Regions from separate parts of the Bacillus sp. FDAARGOS_235 genome, predicted to be linked through region 2. Evidence: riboswitches for the same ligand, from Rfam matches in the RefSeq annotation. Region 2 holds a riboswitch; the other holds the start of a gene.
The links. A riboswitch is a leader RNA that binds a small molecule or an ion and turns the genes downstream of it on or off. The one in region 2 is predicted to bind cyclic di-AMP.
Positions count from the first base shown of each region.

Region 1: another riboswitch for cyclic di-AMP. It lies ahead of A6J74_RS13045 (SipW-dependent-type signal peptide-containing protein); the one in region 2 lies ahead of A6J74_RS07735 (APC family permease).

Region 1 covers NZ_CP020437.2:2,158,944-2,169,479, reverse strand. Annotated here, with positions in the region: gene thiO (glycine oxidase ThiO) at 1-1,002, shown strand, start outside; gene thiS (sulfur carrier protein ThiS) at 1,018-1,221, shown strand; gene thiG (thiazole synthase) at 1,224-1,994, shown strand; gene thiF (thiazole biosynthesis adenylyltransferase ThiF) at 1,987-3,006, shown strand; gene thiD (bifunctional hydroxymethylpyrimidine kinase/phosphomethylpyrimidine kinase) at 3,022-3,828, shown strand; cyclic di-AMP (ydaO/yuaA leader) riboswitch at 3,918-4,066, shown strand; gene A6J74_RS13055 (hypothetical protein) at 4,160-4,546, shown strand; gene A6J74_RS13050 (hypothetical protein) at 4,560-4,793, shown strand; cyclic di-AMP (ydaO/yuaA leader) riboswitch at 5,056-5,201, shown strand; gene A6J74_RS13045 (SipW-dependent-type signal peptide-containing protein) at 5,300-5,404, shown strand; gene kdpF (K(+)-transporting ATPase subunit F) at 5,401-5,481, shown strand; gene kdpA (potassium-transporting ATPase subunit KdpA) at 5,501-7,168, shown strand; gene kdpB (potassium-transporting ATPase subunit KdpB) at 7,182-9,272, shown strand; gene kdpC (K(+)-transporting ATPase subunit C) at 9,289-9,870, shown strand; gene kdpDN (KdpD-like non-kinase potassium sensor) at 9,927-10,536, shown strand, end outside.
Region 2 covers NZ_CP020437.2:1,197,395-1,207,930, forward strand. Annotated here, with positions in the region: gene A6J74_RS07735 (APC family permease) at 1-1,794, opposite strand, end outside; cyclic di-AMP (ydaO/yuaA leader) riboswitch at 1,939-2,086, opposite strand; gene A6J74_RS30370 (hypothetical protein) at 2,227-2,355, shown strand; gene panE (2-dehydropantoate 2-reductase) at 2,418-3,362, opposite strand; gene A6J74_RS07745 (hypothetical protein) at 3,537-5,012, shown strand; gene trhO (oxygen-dependent tRNA uridine(34) hydroxylase TrhO) at 5,211-6,170, opposite strand; gene A6J74_RS07755 (Nramp family divalent metal transporter) at 6,666-7,961, shown strand; gene A6J74_RS07760 (M23 family metallopeptidase) at 8,019-8,879, opposite strand; gene A6J74_RS07765 (sensor histidine kinase) at 8,951-10,051, opposite strand; gene A6J74_RS07770 (response regulator transcription factor) at 10,017-10,536, opposite strand, start outside.

The DNA.
Region 1 (10,536 bases), 960 kb from region 2:
AAAATTGCATCAGAAGCTTCTAAAGCAGCTGCTGGCCTGCTTGGTGTTCAAGCAGAATGGGATGCGTATGACCCGCTATTTGAACTTGCTAGAGAAAGCCGAGCTATATTTCCACAACTTGCAACAGTTTTACGTGAAAAGACGGGTATTGATATTGGATATGAGGAGAAAGGGATATATCGTATTGCACAAAACGAAGATGAGAAGGAAAGAATTCTTCACATTATGGATTGGCAACAGAAAACAGGTGAAGATTCATATTTTCTAACGGGAGACCATTTACGGGAAAAAGAGCCATTTCTATCCGAATCCATTATAGGAGCGGTATATTATCCGAAAGATGGTCACGTTATTGCACCAGAGCTTACGAAAGCATTCGCGCATTCTGCATCAATTTCCGGTGCGGATATATATGAACAGACAGAAGTGTTTGATATTCGTATTGAAAATAATAAAGTGACTGGTATTGTTACGAGCGAAGGTATAATCACATGCGAAAAAGTGGTGATTGCCGGTGGCTCATGGAGCACGAAGTTACTAGGTCATTTTCACCGCGAATGGGGTACATATCCAGTTAAAGGAGAAGTAGTAGCGGTAAGAAGTAGAAAACCACTTTTAAAGGCACCTATTTTCCAAGAAAGATTTTATATTGCTCCAAAGCGCGGCGGACGTTACGTAATTGGAGCAACGATGAAACCGCATACGTTTAATAAAACTGTACAACCGGAAAGCATTACTTCTATATTAGAGCGTGCTTATACAATATTGCCAGCTTTAAAAGAAGCAGAGTGGGAAAGCGCATGGGCAGGATTAAGACCACAATCGAATCACGAAGCTCCTTATATGGGAGAACATGAAGAAATAAAAGGTTTATATGCTTGTACGGGCCATTATCGAAACGGCATTTTATTAAGCCCTGTTTCTGGTCAATATATGGCGGATTTAATAGAAGGAAAGCAGGAGAATCACTTGCTAGATTCATTGCTTTCTAAAACGGTTTAGAAAGGGGATGGAAGTTTGAATTTAAAAATTAATGGTAACCAAATTGAAGTACCAGAGAGTGTAAAAACAGTAGCTGAGTTACTTACACATTTAGAGTTAGATAACAGAATTGTTGTAGTAGAGCGTAATAAAGATATTTTACAAAAAGATGATCATACAGATACATCTGTTTTTGATGGAGACCAAATTGAGATTGTAACTTTCGTAGGAGGCGGTTGATTATGTTAAACATTGGACCATTGTCATTTCAGTCTAGACTTTTATTAGGAACAGGGAAATTCCCTGATTTTGACGTACAGCAAAAAGCAATTGACGCTTCTGAAGCTGAAATTTTAACGTTTGCAGTACGTCGTATGGATATATTTGATGCAAAGCAACCTAATTTATTAGAGAAGCTTGATGTGAAAAAATATACGTTATTACCAAATACAGCTGGAGCAAAAAATGCTGAAGAAGCTGTTCGTATTGCAAAATTAGCAAAAGCTTCAGGGCTTTGTGACATGATCAAAGTTGAAGTTATTGGTGATGATAGAACGTTGTTACCTGATCCAGTAGAAACGTTAAAGGCATCTGAAATGTTACTAGAAGAGGGGTTTATCGTACTTCCGTACACATCTGATGATGTTGTATTAGCACGTAAATTACAAGAACTAGGTGTGCATGCAATTATGCCAGGAGCATCACCAATCGGTTCAGGGCTTGGTATTGTAAATCCGTTAAATTTAAGCTTCATTATTGAACAAGCGACAGTACCGGTTATCGTTGATGCAGGTATTGGTAGCCCAGCTGATGCAGCGTTTGCGATGGAATTAGGAGCAGATGGTGTGTTATTAAATACGGCTGTATCAGGAGCAAAAGATCCTATTAAGATGGCATACGCAATGAAGTTAGGTATTGAGGCAGGTCGCATAGGCTTTGAAGCGGGGCGTATTGCACGTAAACGTTGTGCAACTGCAAGCAGTCCTTTAGAAGGAATGAGTGTAGTTGAATAATCGATATTCTCGCCAAGAACTATTTTCTCCAATTGGGGAAGAAGGACAGCAAAAGATAAGAGAAAAGCATGTGCTTATTATCGGCGCAGGCGCACTTGGTAGTGCAAATGCAGAAATGTTTGTAAGAGCTGGTGTTGGGAAGATAACAATTGTTGACCGTGATTATGTCGATTGGAGTAATTTACAAAGACAACAATTGTATGCAGAGAGCGACGTGAAAAATAATCTTCCGAAGGCTATAGCGGCTAAAAAGCGTTTAGAAGAGATTAATAGTGATGTAACAATAGAGGCCCTCGTTCAAGATGTAACAGCTGAGGAGCTAGAAGAACTTGTTACAAACGTTGATGTAATGATTGATGCGACTGATAATTTTGAAACACGTTTTATTGTGAATGATATAGCACAAAAATATTCTATTCCATGGATTTATGGTGCATGTGTAGGCAGTTACGGTCTTTCTTACACAATTCTTCCTAGTAAAACACCATGTTTATCATGTTTATTACAATCGATTCCGCTTGGCGGGGCGACATGTGATACAGCGGGTATTATATCACCTGCTGTATCTCTTGTCGTTTCTCATCAAGTAACAGAAGCTCTTAAACTGTTAGTAGAAGATTATAAATCACTTCGAGATGGACTTGTATCGTTTGATATGTGGAAGAATGAGTATTCCTGTATGAATGTGCAAAAACTTCGCAAACATAATTGTCCTTCGTGCGGAGAGAATGCATTATATCCGTATTTAAATAAAGAGAACACATCGAAAACAGCAGTTTTATGCGGGAGAAATACAGTTCAAATTAGACCACCTCATAAAGAAGAAATGGATTTTGAACAATATAAACAGCTACTAGAAGGCCGTGTGAATAATTTAAATGTAAATCCATATTTACTATCTTTCTCTGTTGAAGAAAAGAGGTTAGTTGCCTTCAAAGATGGCCGTGTACTTGTACATGGAACGAAAGATATAAGCGAAGCAAAGACGATTTATCATCGCTATTTTGGATAGAAAAGGATGAGTGAGATGGAAGTGAATAAAGCTTTAACAATTGCAGGATCTGATAGCGGCGGTGGTGCTGGTATTCAAGCGGATTTAAAAACATTCCAAGAGCTTAGTGTGTATGGGATGACGGTTATTACGGCAATTACTGCTCAAAATACGCTTGGCGTTCAAGGGGTATATCCTGTTCCGTTAGAAGGTATTACGGAACAGCTGAATTCAATTGGTACGGATTTAACACCAGATGCAGTGAAACTAGGAATGTTATTTAGTAGTGAAATTATTCAAATTGTGGCAGAACAGATTAAGAAATTTGGTTGGAATAATATTGTGCTAGATCCTGTTATGATTGCAAAGGGCGGAGCATCATTATTACAGCAAGAAGCAGTTCAAGCATTAAAGGAATATTTATTACCAGTAGCAACAGTTATTACACCGAATGTTCCAGAAGCTGAAGTGTTAACTGGGATGGAGATTCATAATATAGAAGATAGTAAGAAAGCTGCGAAAGTATTGCACGAATTAGGTGCTAAATATGTGCTTATGAAGGGCGGACATGCGGAATATCAAGGTAATGAAGTAATTGATTTACTCTTTGATGGAGAAGAGTTTATTGAATTTAGAAGTGAACGAATTCCTTCGAAACAAACGCACGGAAGTGGCTGTACATTTGCTTCAGCAGTTACAGCTGGACTTGCGAAAGGATACTCAATGGACGAAGCAGTTCAAGAGGCAAAACGATTTATTAGTATAGCAATTGAAGAGCCATTGAATATTGGTAGTGGTCATGGACCAACGAATCATTTTGCGTATAAATTGAATAAAGCATAAGCATGAAGAATGAAAAGGCCAGTTTTACAACTGGCTTTTTTTGTTTACTTTTTCAAAATACAAGAGTAATATATCAGCCAGAATACATTTTTTGTAATACGCTGAGTCCAAATATATGGAGCGGAGGAACCAATTTTGTGCATCGTCACTTGGGGTGAATCTTTCAGTTTTGAAAGTAGGGCTACTCTCAAAGCCCGAATCCGACAGCTAACTTCGTAAGCGTTTTGAGAGAGGACGGTGCCATGATGGATACATCACTTCATCGATCCGATTAGTATAGGGGAATATCAATCTACGTTTGAATTCTTTTATGCTAAGGAGGATGAGGTACATGGAACTAACACTTATTTGTGTTGGAGAAAAAAACAAGGTAAAGAGTTTAAGAGAGCTAGTAGCATTTCAGCATGAGTTAATTATTTTTACAGCCAATGAAGAGATAGCGGCTGAAGTTAGAGATTATGGGTTTGAATCAGCTTATAGCTGTAATAAGGAGAAAGATTTTACTAGTATGTGCACACGAATTAAGAAGGTGATTTTACTAGGGGATGAGCTTCCAACAGTTAGTTTCTTCACAGAACACATTCGTTTTTCTTTTCAAGCGCCTATTACTGTTGTTACAAGGAATAAACGATATCCAGCGCGGCTCTATGAAACAATTGGAGCTAAATTTGTCGTGTTTACGAACTGTGATAATATTTCGTTTTTATTTTTTGAATAGGGCGGGGGAAGAAATGATGAAGGTACTACTATTTGGAGATATAGCAAATCGTTGGGCGGTATCGATCGAGAGGGTTCAAGAATTGGCACAGATTGATCCTATTTTTCCAGGGCCATATATTTTATTACCATCAAAAGATGCTTTGTATTTAGAGGCGGATATTACCGAGTATGAGCAGTTACATGCAGAATTATCACAAGTTTATATCCGTGGGAGAAATTTACGTGCTTTTTTATGTGGTAAATAAATTCTGAATGAAAACGAGAGCGAATGTTAAGTGTGCCTAAGTGGGGTGCTTATATACATTCGCTCTTTTTTTATATATAAAAGGTCATTTCTATGAAAAAGAAAGAAAAGACAAGAAAACAGATGAAAGAATATTAATAATACGTAATGTAAGCGTTTAAATAGCGTAATATTTTCTTATTTTAAGTAATTTACCTCTTTACAAGTGAAATATAGAGGAGTATATTTACTCTCATAAATCATTTATCAAATTTCCAAAAAAAAACCTAAAATCGCTGAGTTCCAGAAATGGAGCGGGGGAACCAATTTTGTGCATCGTCACTTGGGGTGAATCTTTCAGTTTTGAAAGTAGGGCTACTCTTTAGGCCCGAATCCGACAGCTAACCTCGTAAGCGTTTAGAGAGGAGGTTTACTTTTTGTTGTTCATTTTTTGAACACTGAGTAGAGCTCAGTGTTCTTTTTTAATATTTTAATGGTAAATTTTAACATTTAAAGTGAGGGATTGTTATGTTAGATGTTGTGATGATCGGAATTTTTGTTGTATTAGTAGCATCGATGGCAAGTCTTGCAAGTTGGTCAGATAAAGTTGTGAAAGAAGGGAAGCAATCATGATGATTGCCTTATCGGTTATTGTTGCAGCGATTACGGTGTACTTAGTATACGCATTATTAAATCCAGAAAAGTTTTAATTAGGGGGAATCATTCATTATGATTTGGATTGCAGTCATTATTACAATGCTCTTGTTTATTTTAGTAGCAAAGCCAACGGGGATTTATTTAGAGAAAGCCTTTCAAGGTAGCAAAATGCTAGATAAAGTATTCGGGCCTTTTGAGAAACTTATTTTTAAAATTACAGGTGTAAAAGGATACAATCAAACGTGGAAACAGTATGCATTATCATTAGTTCTACTCAACGGATTTATGATTGTCGTTGTATATTTCATTTTTAGATTACAAGGTGTATTGCCATTAAATCCAGCGCATATTGAAGGGATGGAGCCTACGCTCGCTTTTAATACAGCGATTAGTTTTATGGCTGATACAAACTTACAACATTACAGCGGTGAAAATGGTTTATCTTATTTATCACAATTAATCGGGATTACATTTTTAATGTTTGCGGCACCAGCAACGACGTTAGCGATTGTTATGGCTTTTATAAGAGGACTTGCTGGAAAAGAACTTGGCAACTTTTTCGTTGATTTTACGAGGGCGTTAACGAGAGTGTTTCTTCCTATCGCATTTATTGCAGCGTTAGTCTTTGTCGCACTTGGTGTACCACAAACGTTAGATGGGGCGGTTACAGCACAAACGATTGATGGAGCAAAACAAAGTATTTTACGAGGGCCTGTTGCATCATTCGTTTCTATTAAGGAACTTGGGAATAACGGCGGTGGATTTTTCGGGGCAAACTCTACACATCCTTTTGAAAATCCAGGACAAATGAGTAATATTTTGCAAATGATGCTTATGATGTTATTACCAACAGCACTTCCATTTACGTACGGACGAATGGTAGGAAATAAAAAACAAGGGCGTATCCTTTTCGTTTCACTATTCATGGTGTTTTTACTAGGATTTATAACGATTACGACATCTGAACTAAACGGGAATCCGGCATTAAATGGAATGGGTATCGAACATGTACAAGGAAGTACAGAAGGGAAAGAAGTACGATTTGGAACAGTATTCTCTTCACTATACGCAACAGTAACGACAGCTGCTGAAACAGGGGCCGTTAATACGATGCATGATACGTTAACGCCAATTGGCGGTTTAGTTCCACTCGTAAATATGATGTTGAATACAGTATACGGCGGTGTTGGAGCGGGCTTTATTAATATTATTATGTATGCAATTATTGCAGTCTTTATATCTGGATTAATGGTCGGAAGAACACCAGAGTTTTTAGGTAAAAAGATTGAAGGTAAGGAAATGAAATTAATTGCAGTAACGATTCTATTTCATCCATTACTTATCTTAGGATTTTCTGCATTAGCTCTTTCAACAAGTTTAGGAACGGATGCGATTTCTCATTCCGGTTTTCACGGTTTAACGCAAGTTGTATATGAATACACATCGTCAGCTGCGAATAATGGATCTGGATTTGAAGGATTAGCAGATAATACACCGTTTTGGAATATTACGACTGGTTTAGTTATGTTTTTAGGACGCTATTTCAGTTTAATTACGATGCTAGCTGTAGCAGCTTCATTGAAAGAGAAGACGGTAGTACCAGAAACAGTCGGAACGTTCCGTACGGATAATGGTTTATTTGGAGGAATCTTTATTGGAACGATTGTAATTGTTGGTGCATTAACATTTTTCCCGATGTTAGTACTTGGCCCAATTGCAGAATTTCTTACATTGAAGTAATGGAGGGTAAATAATGAGACCGGTAGTAGTAAAAGAAAAACAATTGAACGATTCACAAATACATGCTGTAGAAGATGAAGTTAGACAAGCGAAAACGTTGGATCGTGATATCGTGACGCATGCGATGAAACAATCCTTTGCGAAATTGAATCCGAAAGTAATGATAAAGAATCCGATTATGTTCATTGTGGAAATTGGGTTTATCATTACGTTCATTTTATCTTTTCTCCCAAGCAGTTCTAGTAGTGTACCAGGATGGTTTAATATAACAGTTTCTCTCATTCTATTATTTACAGTTTTATTTGCTAACTTTGCAGAAGCGTTAGCTGAAGGCCGTGGTAAAGCGCAAGCCGATTCTTTAAAACAATCGAAGAAAGATGTGTTTGCAAATGTCGTAAAAGAAAATGGAGACATTGTTCAAGTTTCAGCAACTGATCTGAGAAAAGGTGACGTTGTTATCGTAAAACAAGGGGAAATGATTCCAAATGATGGTGAAGTAATAAAAGGGTTAGCGTCTGTCGATGAATCTGCAATAACAGGAGAATCAGCCCCTGTTATAAAGGAAGCGGGTGGCGATTTTTGTTCCGTAACAGGCGGAACGATGGTCGTAAGTGATGAGATTACAATTGTTATTACAAGTAATCCTGGAGAATCATTTATTGATAAAATGATTTCATTAGTAGAAGGGGCTGCTCGTCAAAAAACGCCGAATGAGATTGCTTTAAATACAGTATTAACGAGTTTAACGCTTATTTTCTTAATCGTTGTTGTGACGTTGCCAATTTTCACGAATTATTTAGGGTTTCAAATTGATACAGCTGTACTTGTAGCATTGTTAGTTTGTTTAATTCCAACGACAATTGGTGGGTTATTATCGGCAATTGGTATAGCTGGGATGGACCGGGTGACAAAATTTAACGTGTTAGCGATGTCAGGGAAAGCAGTAGAAGCTGCGGGCGATATTAATACAATTATTTTAGATAAAACAGGTACGATTACTTTCGGGAACCGAATGGCACATACACTGCTTCCAGTAGGAAATGAAACGATTGAGCAAGTTGGAAAGTGGGCTGCTATTAGTTCTGTTTTAGATGAAACACCAGAAGGCCGATCTGTTATAGAATATGTGCAAACGAAATCTATATCATATAATCGAGAACTTGCAGAACAAGGGGAGTTCGTTCCGTTTAAAGCAGAAACAAGAATGAGTGGTGTCGATTTACAGGACGGAACGAAAGTGAGAAAAGGTGCTGTAGGTAGCGTGATTGAATGGGTTCGATCACAAGGTGGAAAGATTCCAAAAGATGTGAATCAAAAAGCAGATTTCATTTCAAAAGAGGGTGGAACACCACTTGTAGTGGCAGTAGATGATCGTATTTACGGTTTAATTTATTTAAAGGATACGGTAAAACCTGGTATGCGTGAGCGTTTTGAACAATTACGTCAGATGGGGATTAAAACGGTTATGTGTACAGGGGATAACCCATTAACAGCAGCAACAATTGCAAAAGAAGCAGGTGTAGATGAATTCGTTGCCGAGTGTAAACCAGAAGATAAAATTGCAGTTATTAAAGCAGAGCAAGATAAAGGGAAGCTTGTAGCGATGACAGGTGATGGTACAAATGATGCGCCGGCGTTAGCGCAAGCCGACGTTGGATTAGCGATGAATAGTGGTACGACAGCAGCGAAAGAAGCGGCGAACATGATTGATCTAGACTCGAATCCAACGAAAATTATTGAGGTTGTAGGAATTGGTAAGCAATTGTTAATGACGCGCGGGGCGTTAACAACGTTTAGTATTGCGAATGATATAGCAAAATATTTTGCAATTATTCCAGCGATGTTCACACTTGCGATTCCGCAAATGGAAGCATTGAACATTATGAAATTAACGTCACCACTGTCAGCAATTTTATCAGCATTAATATTTAACGCTGTTATTATTCCATTACTTATTCCATTAGCGATGAAAGGAATCGCATATAAACCGATGAGCTCTAATGCATTGCTTAGCAGAAACTTACTCATTTACGGGCTTGGCGGGGTTATCGTTCCGTTCATTGGAATTAAGGTAATTGATATGATTGTCGGCTTGTTCATATAAGGAAGAGGGGAAAAAGATGGCGAAGAAACAAAGTATACTATCACCAATTATTCGTATTACTTTTACATTTTTAGTTTTGTGCGGCCTCGTATACCCGCTTATTGTAACTGGTATTGCACAAGCGGTAATGAAGGATAATGCGGATGGAAGTCTTATATATAATGATAAGGATGAAATAGTTGGTTCGAAGTTAATCGGTCAAAATTTCACAGATCCACGTTATTTTCATGGACGTGTCTCTAGTATAGAATATAAAGCAGAAGCATCTGGTTCAAATAACTATGCACCGTCTAATCCAGATTTAGAGAAACGAGTAGAGAAAAGTATGGAAGACTGGAAGAAACAAAATCCAACCGTTCCAGTTACAGAAGTACCGATAGACTTAGTGACGAATTCAGGTTCAGGGCTTGATCCTGACATTAGTCCAAAGGCAGCGTCTGTGCAGGTAGATCGCATCTCTAAATTAACGAATATTCCGAAAGAAAAGTTAAATCAATTGATTAAGGAACAAACAGAAGGTGCTGCCCTCGGTTTATTTGGAGAAGATCGCGTAAACGTCTTAAAGTTAAACTTAGAATTACAGAAATTAATGAAATAGTAACAGTACTACCTCAATCTAACGGATTGAGGTAGTGTTGTTTCGCAAGAAGGGTTGTGAGTGTTTTGTATGCGGATGATTATAAACCGACGTTTCAAAGGCGAACGCCAGAGGAATATTTAGAATACATTCGTCAACAAAATTGTGGAAAATTAAAGCTATACGTAGGGGCTGCCCCAGGCGTAGGGAAAAGTTATAAAATGCTTTTTGATGCACGAGAGATGAAAAAAGACGGCATTGATATTGTAATTGGTTTAATTGAAACACATGGTAGAAAAGAGACGGAAGAAGCAATTGCTGATTTAGAAAAAGTTCCTTTAAAAGAAATAGAGTATAAAGGAAAAGTATTTTATGAACTTGATGTAGAAGGAATTATAAAGCGTGGCCCGCAAGTAGTTGTAGTGGATGAACTTGCACATAGTAACATTCCTGGGTCTAAAAATAAGAAGCGTTACATGGATGTGCAAGAATTGTTAGATGCCGGTATATCTGTATTATCTGCGTTTAATATTCAACATTTAGAAAGCGTTCATGACATTGTAGCTCAAATTACGAATGTAAAAGTACGGGAACGTATTCCAGATTTTATTTTACAAAAAGCAAATGAAATTCAGCTCGTTGATGCAACGCCTGAGGTATTAAGGAAGAGATTAATAGATGGAAAGA
Region 2 (10,536 bases):
AACAACATTTCTCTTATAGAGTAAATACGCACGTATGAGTAAACTTGATTGATTATGAAGAATGTTATGCCAGCCTTTTTTCGGAATAAACTGTGGTATAACGACCGTAACTCGATAATTTGATTCACTCGCTTTATATTGCACTGTATCAATGAACTTAGTTAGCGGCTGAATAATACTTCTATAATGAGAATGCAATGTAACAAGCCTTACTTCAGGTTGCCACTTCTTCCATTTCTCTTCAAATTTCTTTTCCTCTTCTCTGTCAAAAGCAACATATACAGCGATAACTTGATCTGCAGAAAGAGCCTTCGCATAGTTCAATGAATTTTCTACTACATGAGTCATACCAGCTACAGGAACGAGAATTACATTCCCCTCAATCGGAATAAGAGGCTCACAAGTTTTTAAACTTAATTGATCACCGACTGCATCATAATGCTTCTTAATTCGATGGAACAAGAAGATAATAGCAGGTAAGAAAATAAGGATCGACCAAACTTGAGCGAATTTAGTTAAAAAGAACATGCTCATAACGATAAAACTAATGACTGCACCAATTAAATTAACCGTTAATCTTAAAGCCCATCCTTCAGGTTTTTCACGAAGCCATTTTAATACCATACCCGTTTGAGAAAGTGTAAATGGAATAAACACACCTACTGCATATAGCGGAATTAAATGTTCTGTTTGACCTTGGAAAGCTACAATTAAAATAATCGAAGCAATTCCAAGTATAATAATACCGTTTGAGTAACCAAGACGGTCTCCTCTAATCGTAAACATTCTCGGTATGAATTTATCTTTTGCAAGGTTAACTGCTAATAATGGAAATGCAGAATACCCTGTGTTAGCAGCAAGAATTAATATTAAAGCTGTTGTGCCTTGTATGAAATAGTACATGAAATTACGTCCAAATGTTTGTTCAGCAATTTGGGAAACAACAGTTACTTCTTTACTCGGTGTAATTCCGTAATAATAAGCTAAAAATACAATTCCTGAAAATAACACAGCAAGTAATGCACCCATCGCAAGCAAAGTTTTCGCTGCATTGTTTGGTGCAGGATCTTTAAAGTTTGGAATTGCGTTTGAAATCGCTTCAACACCTGTTAAAGCCGAACTACCTGATGCAAATGCTCTTAACAGTAAAAACAAACTAATTCCCGCAACCGGCGTTCCAATCGGCGTGTGTAAGGTCGGTGAAACGTGACCAGTTAAAATATTGTATATCCCTACACCAATTAATATAAATAGTGCTAAAACGAATAAATAAACAGGATATGCTAAAACGGAAGCTGACTCTGTTACACCTCTTAAATTTAATATGGTTATAAATATAACAAATATAATCGCAATGATTACATTATGTGCATGTAAGCTAGGAAAAGCAGATGTTAACGCATCTGTACCTGCTGATACACTTACTGCAACAGTTAAAATATAATCCACTAATAAAGACCCTCCAGCTATTAAGCCTGGATTCATCCCTAAGTTTTCTTTTGATACAACATATGCGCCCCCGCCATGTGGGTAGGCAAAAATAATTTGACGATAAGATAAAATAAGAGCTGTCAATAATACTAATACCCCAATAGCGATCGGAATGGAATACCAATACGCAATCGCTCCAAGACCTGCTAAAGCGATTAAAATTTGCTCTGGTCCGTATGCAACTGATGACAATGCGTCAGAAGATAGAATGGCTAGCGCCTTCGTTTTATTAAGCTTTTGCTCTCCTAACTCAGTTGATTTTAACGGCCTTCCAATTAAAAATCTTTTAATAGATGAAACCACAGCTGTCCACTCTCCAATAATTTTGTACGAACGATTCTGCTTGTTACAGCCAGCAAACTATTTCTTCAGAAAACAAAAAATGTCTACAAGCCATAGCGAAATAGACTTGTAGACATTATTTTTTTTGTCGCACAAGCTCCACCTTCCTTCTCAATATAACGCTTACGAGGTTAGCTGTCGGATTCGGGCCTATGAGTAGCCCTACCTTTTTTTAAGGATTCACCCCATCGGATTATGTACTAATCCGTAAGAACGGGTCCCCCGTACCATGCGGTTTCAGCGATTTAGAAAATTGAAACTGTGGATTATAATACTCCTTTATTTTCAAAATGTAAACAAAAATTTTTAAAAAGAAAAAATTTAAAATGATTGCGCATAATCCGCTGATAAATATACATAATGAATACTAAAAAACCCTTAAAGGAGACCCGTATGTCTAAAAAGAAGAAACCGCTTTTTTCCGATTCATATTTAGATGCAGTAGCAAATGAAATTAATCAGTTATATGGTAAACGTGAACAGGAAATAAACTTGACAGAAAGAATTAAAAGAAACAAATAATTTGTCATACGCAAATAAAAAAGATAGCAATACACTTATATATTGCTATCTTTTTTATTATTTCATACATCTAATTCTATTACGGGTTTGTTAAATGTCATTTCTTCATACACCTTCAAATTTTGATATACCACTCCTAGTAATGGTGCTTCTAAAGAAAATTGTTCTGCTACATCTAGTAAGTATCCTTGCAAATGCTTCCCTTCAATAAACGAACCTTTTTCCATATCACGCTGCATAGAGGACTTCATATCATAAGAAATTTTATCAATCGTTTTCATATGTTCCTGGGCAATATTATCTTTAACTGGAGCTCCTAATACCCTCATAATTTGCACAGATTCCTCAAATAAATTTCGGATAAATTCACGTCCACCTTCACTTTCACGAATTGGTCCTATCGGTGCACGCATTAATGTTGTAACGCCTGACATGACAGTAATAAATAAATATTTATGCCACATATCTTGCGTAATATTTTCACTTAAAACAAAGCTAGCTTTCGTACCTATAAATGCTTTCGTAATACGCTTTATTCTCTCTGAATCTTGAGGCTTAATTTCTCCAAATACAAGTCTGTTGGCAGCACTAGTTTGTACAATTTCTCCTTGATCGTTTAACGTCGTCTCAATAAAGCATAAACCGCCCATTACTTTTTCCCCGCCGAATTCTTTTTGTAATAGCGATAAATGAGCGATACCATTTAACAATGGAATGATTACAGTATTTTCGCCAACAAACGGCTTCAAATCTTGAATTGCCTCGTTTAAGTGATACGCCTTTGTTGAAAATAAAATCACATCAAATGGAGAAGTTCTATCTTCTTTCGTTATCAATTTCGGTTGAAAGGAAAAATCTCCATTCACACTACGAATAACAAGTCCTTTTTCCTCTAATTGTTGTTTTCTTTTGCTGCGAACGAGAAATGTAACATCTTCTCCCTTTTCTACTAATCGGCCACCAAAAAATCCACCGACGCCACCAGCTCCTAATACTAAAATGCGCATACAACATCCCCTTTTCCTCACACAATTATACTAGTTTTAGTATACATAACATTATACATGTCCCTTGTTAAATTAGCTGAATTTTCATTCTTAATCTATTGAAAAAACAAGGTTATTTTCAAGAAAAATTGGGCATGTTGTTTCTATAGCTTATACGGAAAGGAAACAATGTAAATGGAGGCAATACAAACAATCGAAGAAAAAGATGTAACAACAGCTATATTTCAATTTATATTCCCGTTTTCGTTTAAAACTGGATATGAACAAAATATGTTCCCTTTCTTACAAAAAAATAATTTCCGTCCTTTTCGACTTGATCATCTTGAAGATGAAAATACATATTACGGGCAGTTTCAAGTTTCACATCAAAATATGGAAGCATACTATCTTTCATTTACGAATAAAATTCTTTTTCCTCATTCAGAACATCAAAAGGGACTACAGCGCTATTCTAAAGACCTTAATTTAAATGGACATTTAACAACAAATCTTATTTCCGTTCCATTCAAGATACATTCTATTGATGTAACACTTTGTCCTTATGAGCTTGGCTTCTTAACAATTCGAACAGAAGTCAAAACCGCCCCAAACATGACATTATCAGAAGCCATCGAATTTGCTTCTCGCTTCCGTGTGCTTGAAACTAGAAATGATACAACCGAGACCATTTGTATTGAATGTGATGGGAAAAAATATTCACAAGTAGAAAAACTTATATTCGGCGATTTATATCATGGCTTAACAGACTTCTTTGAGAATAAGAGGTTGCGGAGTTCATACTTTCAAACATTCCCCTTCTTTGAAGACCAACGAATGTATGTACAAACCTTATTATCTATTAACAAAAAGTCAGACCTTCATGTAGTTGATGTATATCGAGCTTCCAGTCTTTCCGGATTAACAGACGATGGTAAGCCGTATATTAGTGCAAATAATGTTCCTTATATTCACGATTATTTAACAAAGCATTCTTATCAAAGATGGGCTCCTAACCGTTATTTTATTATGGAAGAACATATTTTCACATGTATAACAAATGAAGGTGAAAAAGAAGTCACTAAACTTGCTAGTCAAATGTACGGAGAATTTTATTACGCTTTATTATTAAACCTATTTCATAAAGTTGTTTTATTAAAGATGGCGAATGCTTATGCTGAGCTAAATATTGAACAAGATACAAATGAAATAGAGAAATTAATTTATTCAATCAATTCGTTTACAGCCAATTATTTTTCTTTAGAATTAGTATCTCAATCACAAAGTGAAGATATTTTCTTCCGCTTAAGAAAACTTTTTAACATTGAAATTTTATACTCAAACGCGAAACAAAATCTTGATAGTTTGTTTAAATATCAAGAAAATGTCGCCGCTAAAAAAGATAGCCTTTTATTATTAATTTTAACGCTCTACTCTGTAGTAGGCCAAATGTTAGGTTTTACTATGATTGACCTTTTAAGAAATACAGATTCAAACAAAATATCATCTCCTCTTGAATTTTTTGCACTGTTAATAGCAATTAGCGGTATAGTCATTTCCTTTATTTTAGGTGTACAAAGTTTATACCAATGGGGTATACAGCATCGAAGAAGACAAGCGTGGGTAAAACAAACTGTACTTTCTGCTGTGAAAGAAAAAGAGGATAAAAATTAAAGACGATTCTTTTTAAATTACAAATACATGATGCGTTTCAGTAAATGAAATTTTTATCAGCGATTTTTTAAATATATCGGCGATTTTTCAGATATATCGACTTACCGACAAAAATCGACAAAAGACAGAACCTAACAATATAAAAAGGGGGCTCCAAAATAAAGTTTGGAGTACCCTTTTTTATTACACGAATTCAGCTTACTTACCTGCTTCGATTTTCTCTAATGCAGCAGCTACTTGTTCTTCCGTTAATTCATGTTGTATTACGTAGCGGTTACGTGGGCTTACACGACATTCATGAGAACATGCACGTAAATGTTTTGCTTCGTTTTCTTCAGAACATAAAATTTTCTTGTTACATTCTGGATTTGAACAGTTTACATAGCGCTCACAAGGTTCACCTGTAAAGTGGTCTTTACCAACAATAACATGTTCTTTTTGGTTTACTGGTACAGCAATACGCTCATCAAATACGTAACATTGTCCATCCCATAGCTCGCCTTGTACTTCTGGATCTTTTCCGTACGTTACAATTCCGCCGTGAAGCTGACTTACATCTTCATAGCCTTCACGAACTAACCAACCAGAAAACTTCTCACATCGAATTCCGCCTGTACAGTAAGTTAAAATCTTTTTACCCTCAAGTGTTTCTTTGTTTTCTCTAATCCAATCTGGTAATTCACGGAATGATTCAATATCTGGTTTAATTGCACCTTTAAAATGCCCTAAATCGAACTCATAATCATTTCGTGCATCAATAATAACTGTATCTTCTTGTTTCATCGCCTCATAAAAATCTTTTGGCTCTAAATATTTTCCAGTTATTTCTTTTGGATTAATATCGTCTTCTAGACGAAGTGTAACTAATTCTGGACGCGGACGTACGTGCATTTTCTTGAATGCATGGCCTTCTTCTTCATCTATTTTAAACACGATTCCATCAAAACGTGGATCATTGTTCATTGCTTCCATGTATTTCTCTGTTTGTTCTACAGTTCCAGAACAAGTTCCGTTAATACCTTCTTTTGCTACAAGGATTCTACCTTTTAATTCAAGTGAATTACAAAATTCTAAATGCTCTGCAGCGAATTCTTCAGGGTTTTCAATTGTTGTGTACATGTAATAAAGTAATACTCTATATGGTTTTGTAGTTGCCAATGTATTTCTACCACCTATCTAATTTTTAAAATCATGTATAAGTTAACGTTCATATCAAAACATATATAATAAGAAAATGTATCCAAAGTTTTATGCATCCCATTTTCTTCTCTTTATACTATTTTCTATAAGTTAACAAAAATAAAAAACAAGATTACACACCAAAACACTATGGTTATGTTGCAATCCCAATATATTATATATCATACAAATCCATTTCCATCAATTAATATGCTGTATGATAGGCTTTTTGTTCACATAAATTTCAAAAATAGCCCTTTAATTTATTATCTTCTCCTTTATTCAACGCCCATAAACTTCCAAAACATTTTTGTATTTCCACACCATTAATTGCACAAAGTCATATAATTTGCATTGAGGAAACTTTTATGTTCAAATAAAATCATCACATAACATATATAAATGTATTGAAATAATGAGTAAGAATAAATACAATAATTTCATCAAGTTAAGATTTCAAAGGGGAACACTACTATGAATAAAGATATATCAAAAGACGAACAAATCCCTTCTCCAAGTACAACTGTTCAATCAGCACATTTAGCGCTAAGCGGACAAACGAAAGGCTTAAAAAGACTATTACCATTCTTAGGGCCTGCTTTCATCGCTTCAGTCGCTTATATTGATCCTGGGAATTTCGCAACGAATATTGCTGCTGGTTCACAATATGGTTATTTATTACTTTGGGTAATTCTCGCTTCTAATTTAATGGCTGTATTAATTCAAACTTTATCAGCTAAATTAGGAATTGCTACTGGGAGCAACCTTCCTGAGATAGCTCGTGAAAATTTCCCGAGACCTGTTTCCATCGGTTTATGGATTCAAGGTGAACTTGTTATTATGGCAACTGATTTAGCTGAATTTATTGGGGCAGCACTCGGATTGTACTTGTTATTCGGAATTCCAATGTTACCAGCAGCTTTAATTACAGCAGCTGGATCGTTTATTATTCTTGAATTTCAACGCAGAGGCTTTCGTCCATTAGAAGCAATCATAACAGGGATGATTTTTATCGTTGTTATCGCTTTTGGTGTCCAGGTCTTTTATGCAAAGCCGGAATTAAGCCCTCTTCTTTCAGGACTATTTATCCCAAAATTCCAAGGCGTGGATAGTATTCTTTTAGCAGCTGGTATTTTAGGTGCGACAGTTATGCCACACGCAATATATTTACATTCCGCCTTAACACAGCGCCGTGTAGTCGGAACAAATGATGAACAAAAGAAAAAGATTTTCCGTTTCGAATTCATTGATATCATTATTGCAATGGTTATCGCTGGAGCCATTAATGCGAGTATGTTAATTGTAGCAGCTGCTTTATTCTTTAAAAACGGCTTGCACGTTGAAGACCTTGACGTCGCTTTCAACCAATTCAGTAATTTAGTCGGTCCTGCATCCGCTGCCTTATTTGGAATCGGACTTTTATCAGCGGGATTATCTAGCTCGTCTGTCGGTACAATGTCTGGTGACATTATTATGCAAGGATTCATTCGCATGCATATTCCGTTATATTTACGCCGATTTATAACAATGATTCCACCTCTAGTTATAATTGCTTTAGGTGTAAATCCAACTTATGCTCTCGTTATGAGCCAAGTTGTCTTATCGTTTGGTATTGCCTTTGCATTAGTACCGCTTATTATGTTTACAAGTAGTAAAAAGATTATGGGGGCACTCGTTAACCACCGTATAACAACTTTCATCGCTTGGATAATTGCTGCACTCGTTATCGTTTTAAATATTTTCTTACTGTATCAAACATTTATAGGGTAATGAAAAAGGGTATTCCAATCAAAAATGGAATACCCTTTTTAGTAAAATAATTCTCTTCTAATTACCTTTTACGTATGTACCTCTTTCCGGCATCAGCGCACCTTTTTTAGTTCGAAAATAAAGTGGCAAGCCTTCCGTACAAAACATACTCACCTCGGATGGATTCTCTCTTTGATGATGGATGTGTAAATGCGGCTCACTTGAACTTCCAGAGTTACCAACTTGGGCAAGAACGAAGCCTTCGTTTACATGTTGTCCTTCTTTAACTTTAATTGACCCTTTCTTTAAGTGAGCGAGAATCAAAAATGTCCCTGTTTCATCTAACCGTAAATAAATATGATTCCCAGCCATTGACTGAAAATCATCTGATCCTGGAACTAAATCTTTTTCATCATTATTAACTGATACAACTGTTCCAGAAGCTGGCGCCATTACTGTCACTCCGTATATTCCATAATCCTCTAACTTACTACTTTTCACTTCAGCAGGTGGAATGAGAATATCATATGCCCATCTTTCATTTGGTTTTATCACATGATAATTCTTCTCTAGGCGATCACCACCCCACCCTACTAACGCCCGCTCATTCAAAGGAAAACGAACGACTATTTTAGGACTCGTAGACTGTACATCTGCTGGGTATGCAATTCTCCCAATGTTAGCGAACCACCCGACAGGCCAAGCTCCAATGATAGAGAACAGAACTATTAAAAGTAGCATTCTATCTATTCGCTTTCTAAAGATGCCTTTCCAAGCAAACATTACTATTGAGCCTATCAAAACAAAAATCGAAACTACGCTAAATGCTTGTATCCACCACCAAACAACGACTGATATAATACCATGAGCTAAATAAACTACACTCCAACTTATAATTAAAAAAGAAACTATAATTGCTAACAAACTTTTCTTCCACATGCTGTATCCCTACTCTCATATCTTTGTTCTCAATGATACGAAGTAAAAATTACGGCATATGAAAGAAATACTTACGACTTTCTTACTTTTTTATACTGTGGTAATTTCACAGTGAAAATTGTTTCTTTATCGTTACTACATACAGTTATATCTCCTTTATGGAGCTGAGCTATACTTCTCGAAATTGCAAGTCCCATTCCTTTCCCACCCGTATGAGAGCTACGTGATTTTTCACCACGATAAAACTTCTCAAAAACGTAAGGAAGACTCTTTGTCGGAATACATTGTCCAAAATTTTTAATTTCTACTTCAACATTCCTTTCTCTTTGGGAAATTTGAATTGAAATTTCTTTTCCATCTTTCCCGTACATAATGCTATTACTAATTATATTTTCAAATAGTCTCACTATAATCGCTACATCAATTTTTACATATAGCTCTTCATTACTTTTAATATAAAAACTCATATTGGCATCATCTAACTGTGGTAAAAAATCAATCATGACCTGTTCAATTAATGCTTTCATATCTACTACATTTTTATGTAATTCAATCTCTCTATAGTTTATTTGACAGTATTCTAATAAATCTTCAACTTGATTTTTTAATTCATAACTTTTTCGCTTTAATATGCTTACATATTGTCCACATTCTTCTCCATGTGAATGAAGCTTATTTCCTAGTAAGTCCGCATAACCAATTAGAGATGTTACAGGCGTTCGTAAGTCATGTGAAATATTACTAATCATTTCATTTTTCATTTCCTGTGATTTTTTTTCATTTTCAATAGACTCTTTTAAACTTTTGGCCATTCTATTGACATTCGTCGCTAACTCACCAATCTCATCGCTTTTCGAAATAGGTATATGTATTTCCAAATTACCATTGCTTATTTCCTTCACATTCTTATTGATCTCATTCAATCTTTTTATAGTTGTCTTTGTCAGTAATGCAAAATATATAGTGGTTAACAGCAGAAAAAACATAAAATAAAAAAACGAATATTTTTCTTCTAGCGCGACAACGTCACTATATATACTTCCAAATAAAATTTGAACTAATATGATACTTACCGTAGCTAACAGAATGCTACATATAAATGCAAAAAAGAATTTAGCTCTAATTCCTTGTAATGATTTAATCTCCAATTTTATACCCGACTCCCCAAACATTTTGTATAAACCTCGGTTCTTTTGGATTCTCTTCAATTTTATTTCTTAATCTCGCAATATGAACCATTACCGTATTATTGCTTTCATAGGCCCTTTCATTCCAAACACTTTCATATATTTCTTCAATCGTAAACACACGGTTCTTTGCAGCTGCCATTAAGTGCAAAATATCATATTCAGTTTTTGTAACATTAATTGTTTGTCCATATATCTTTACTACTCTAGAAATTTCATCTATTTCTAAACCTTTAATGTTTATTTTCTTTTCCATTACTTGGACAGCAATTTGATTAAAATATGTATACCTTCTTAATTGAGCTTTCACTCTTGCTATAAATTCAATTGTACTAAACGGCTTCACAATATAATCATCTGCCCCAGTACTAAATCCAATTACTTTATCTACATCCGATGATTTTGCGCTTAAAAACATAATTGGTAAACTATATTTCTCTCTAATCCTTCTACACAGTTCTATACCATCC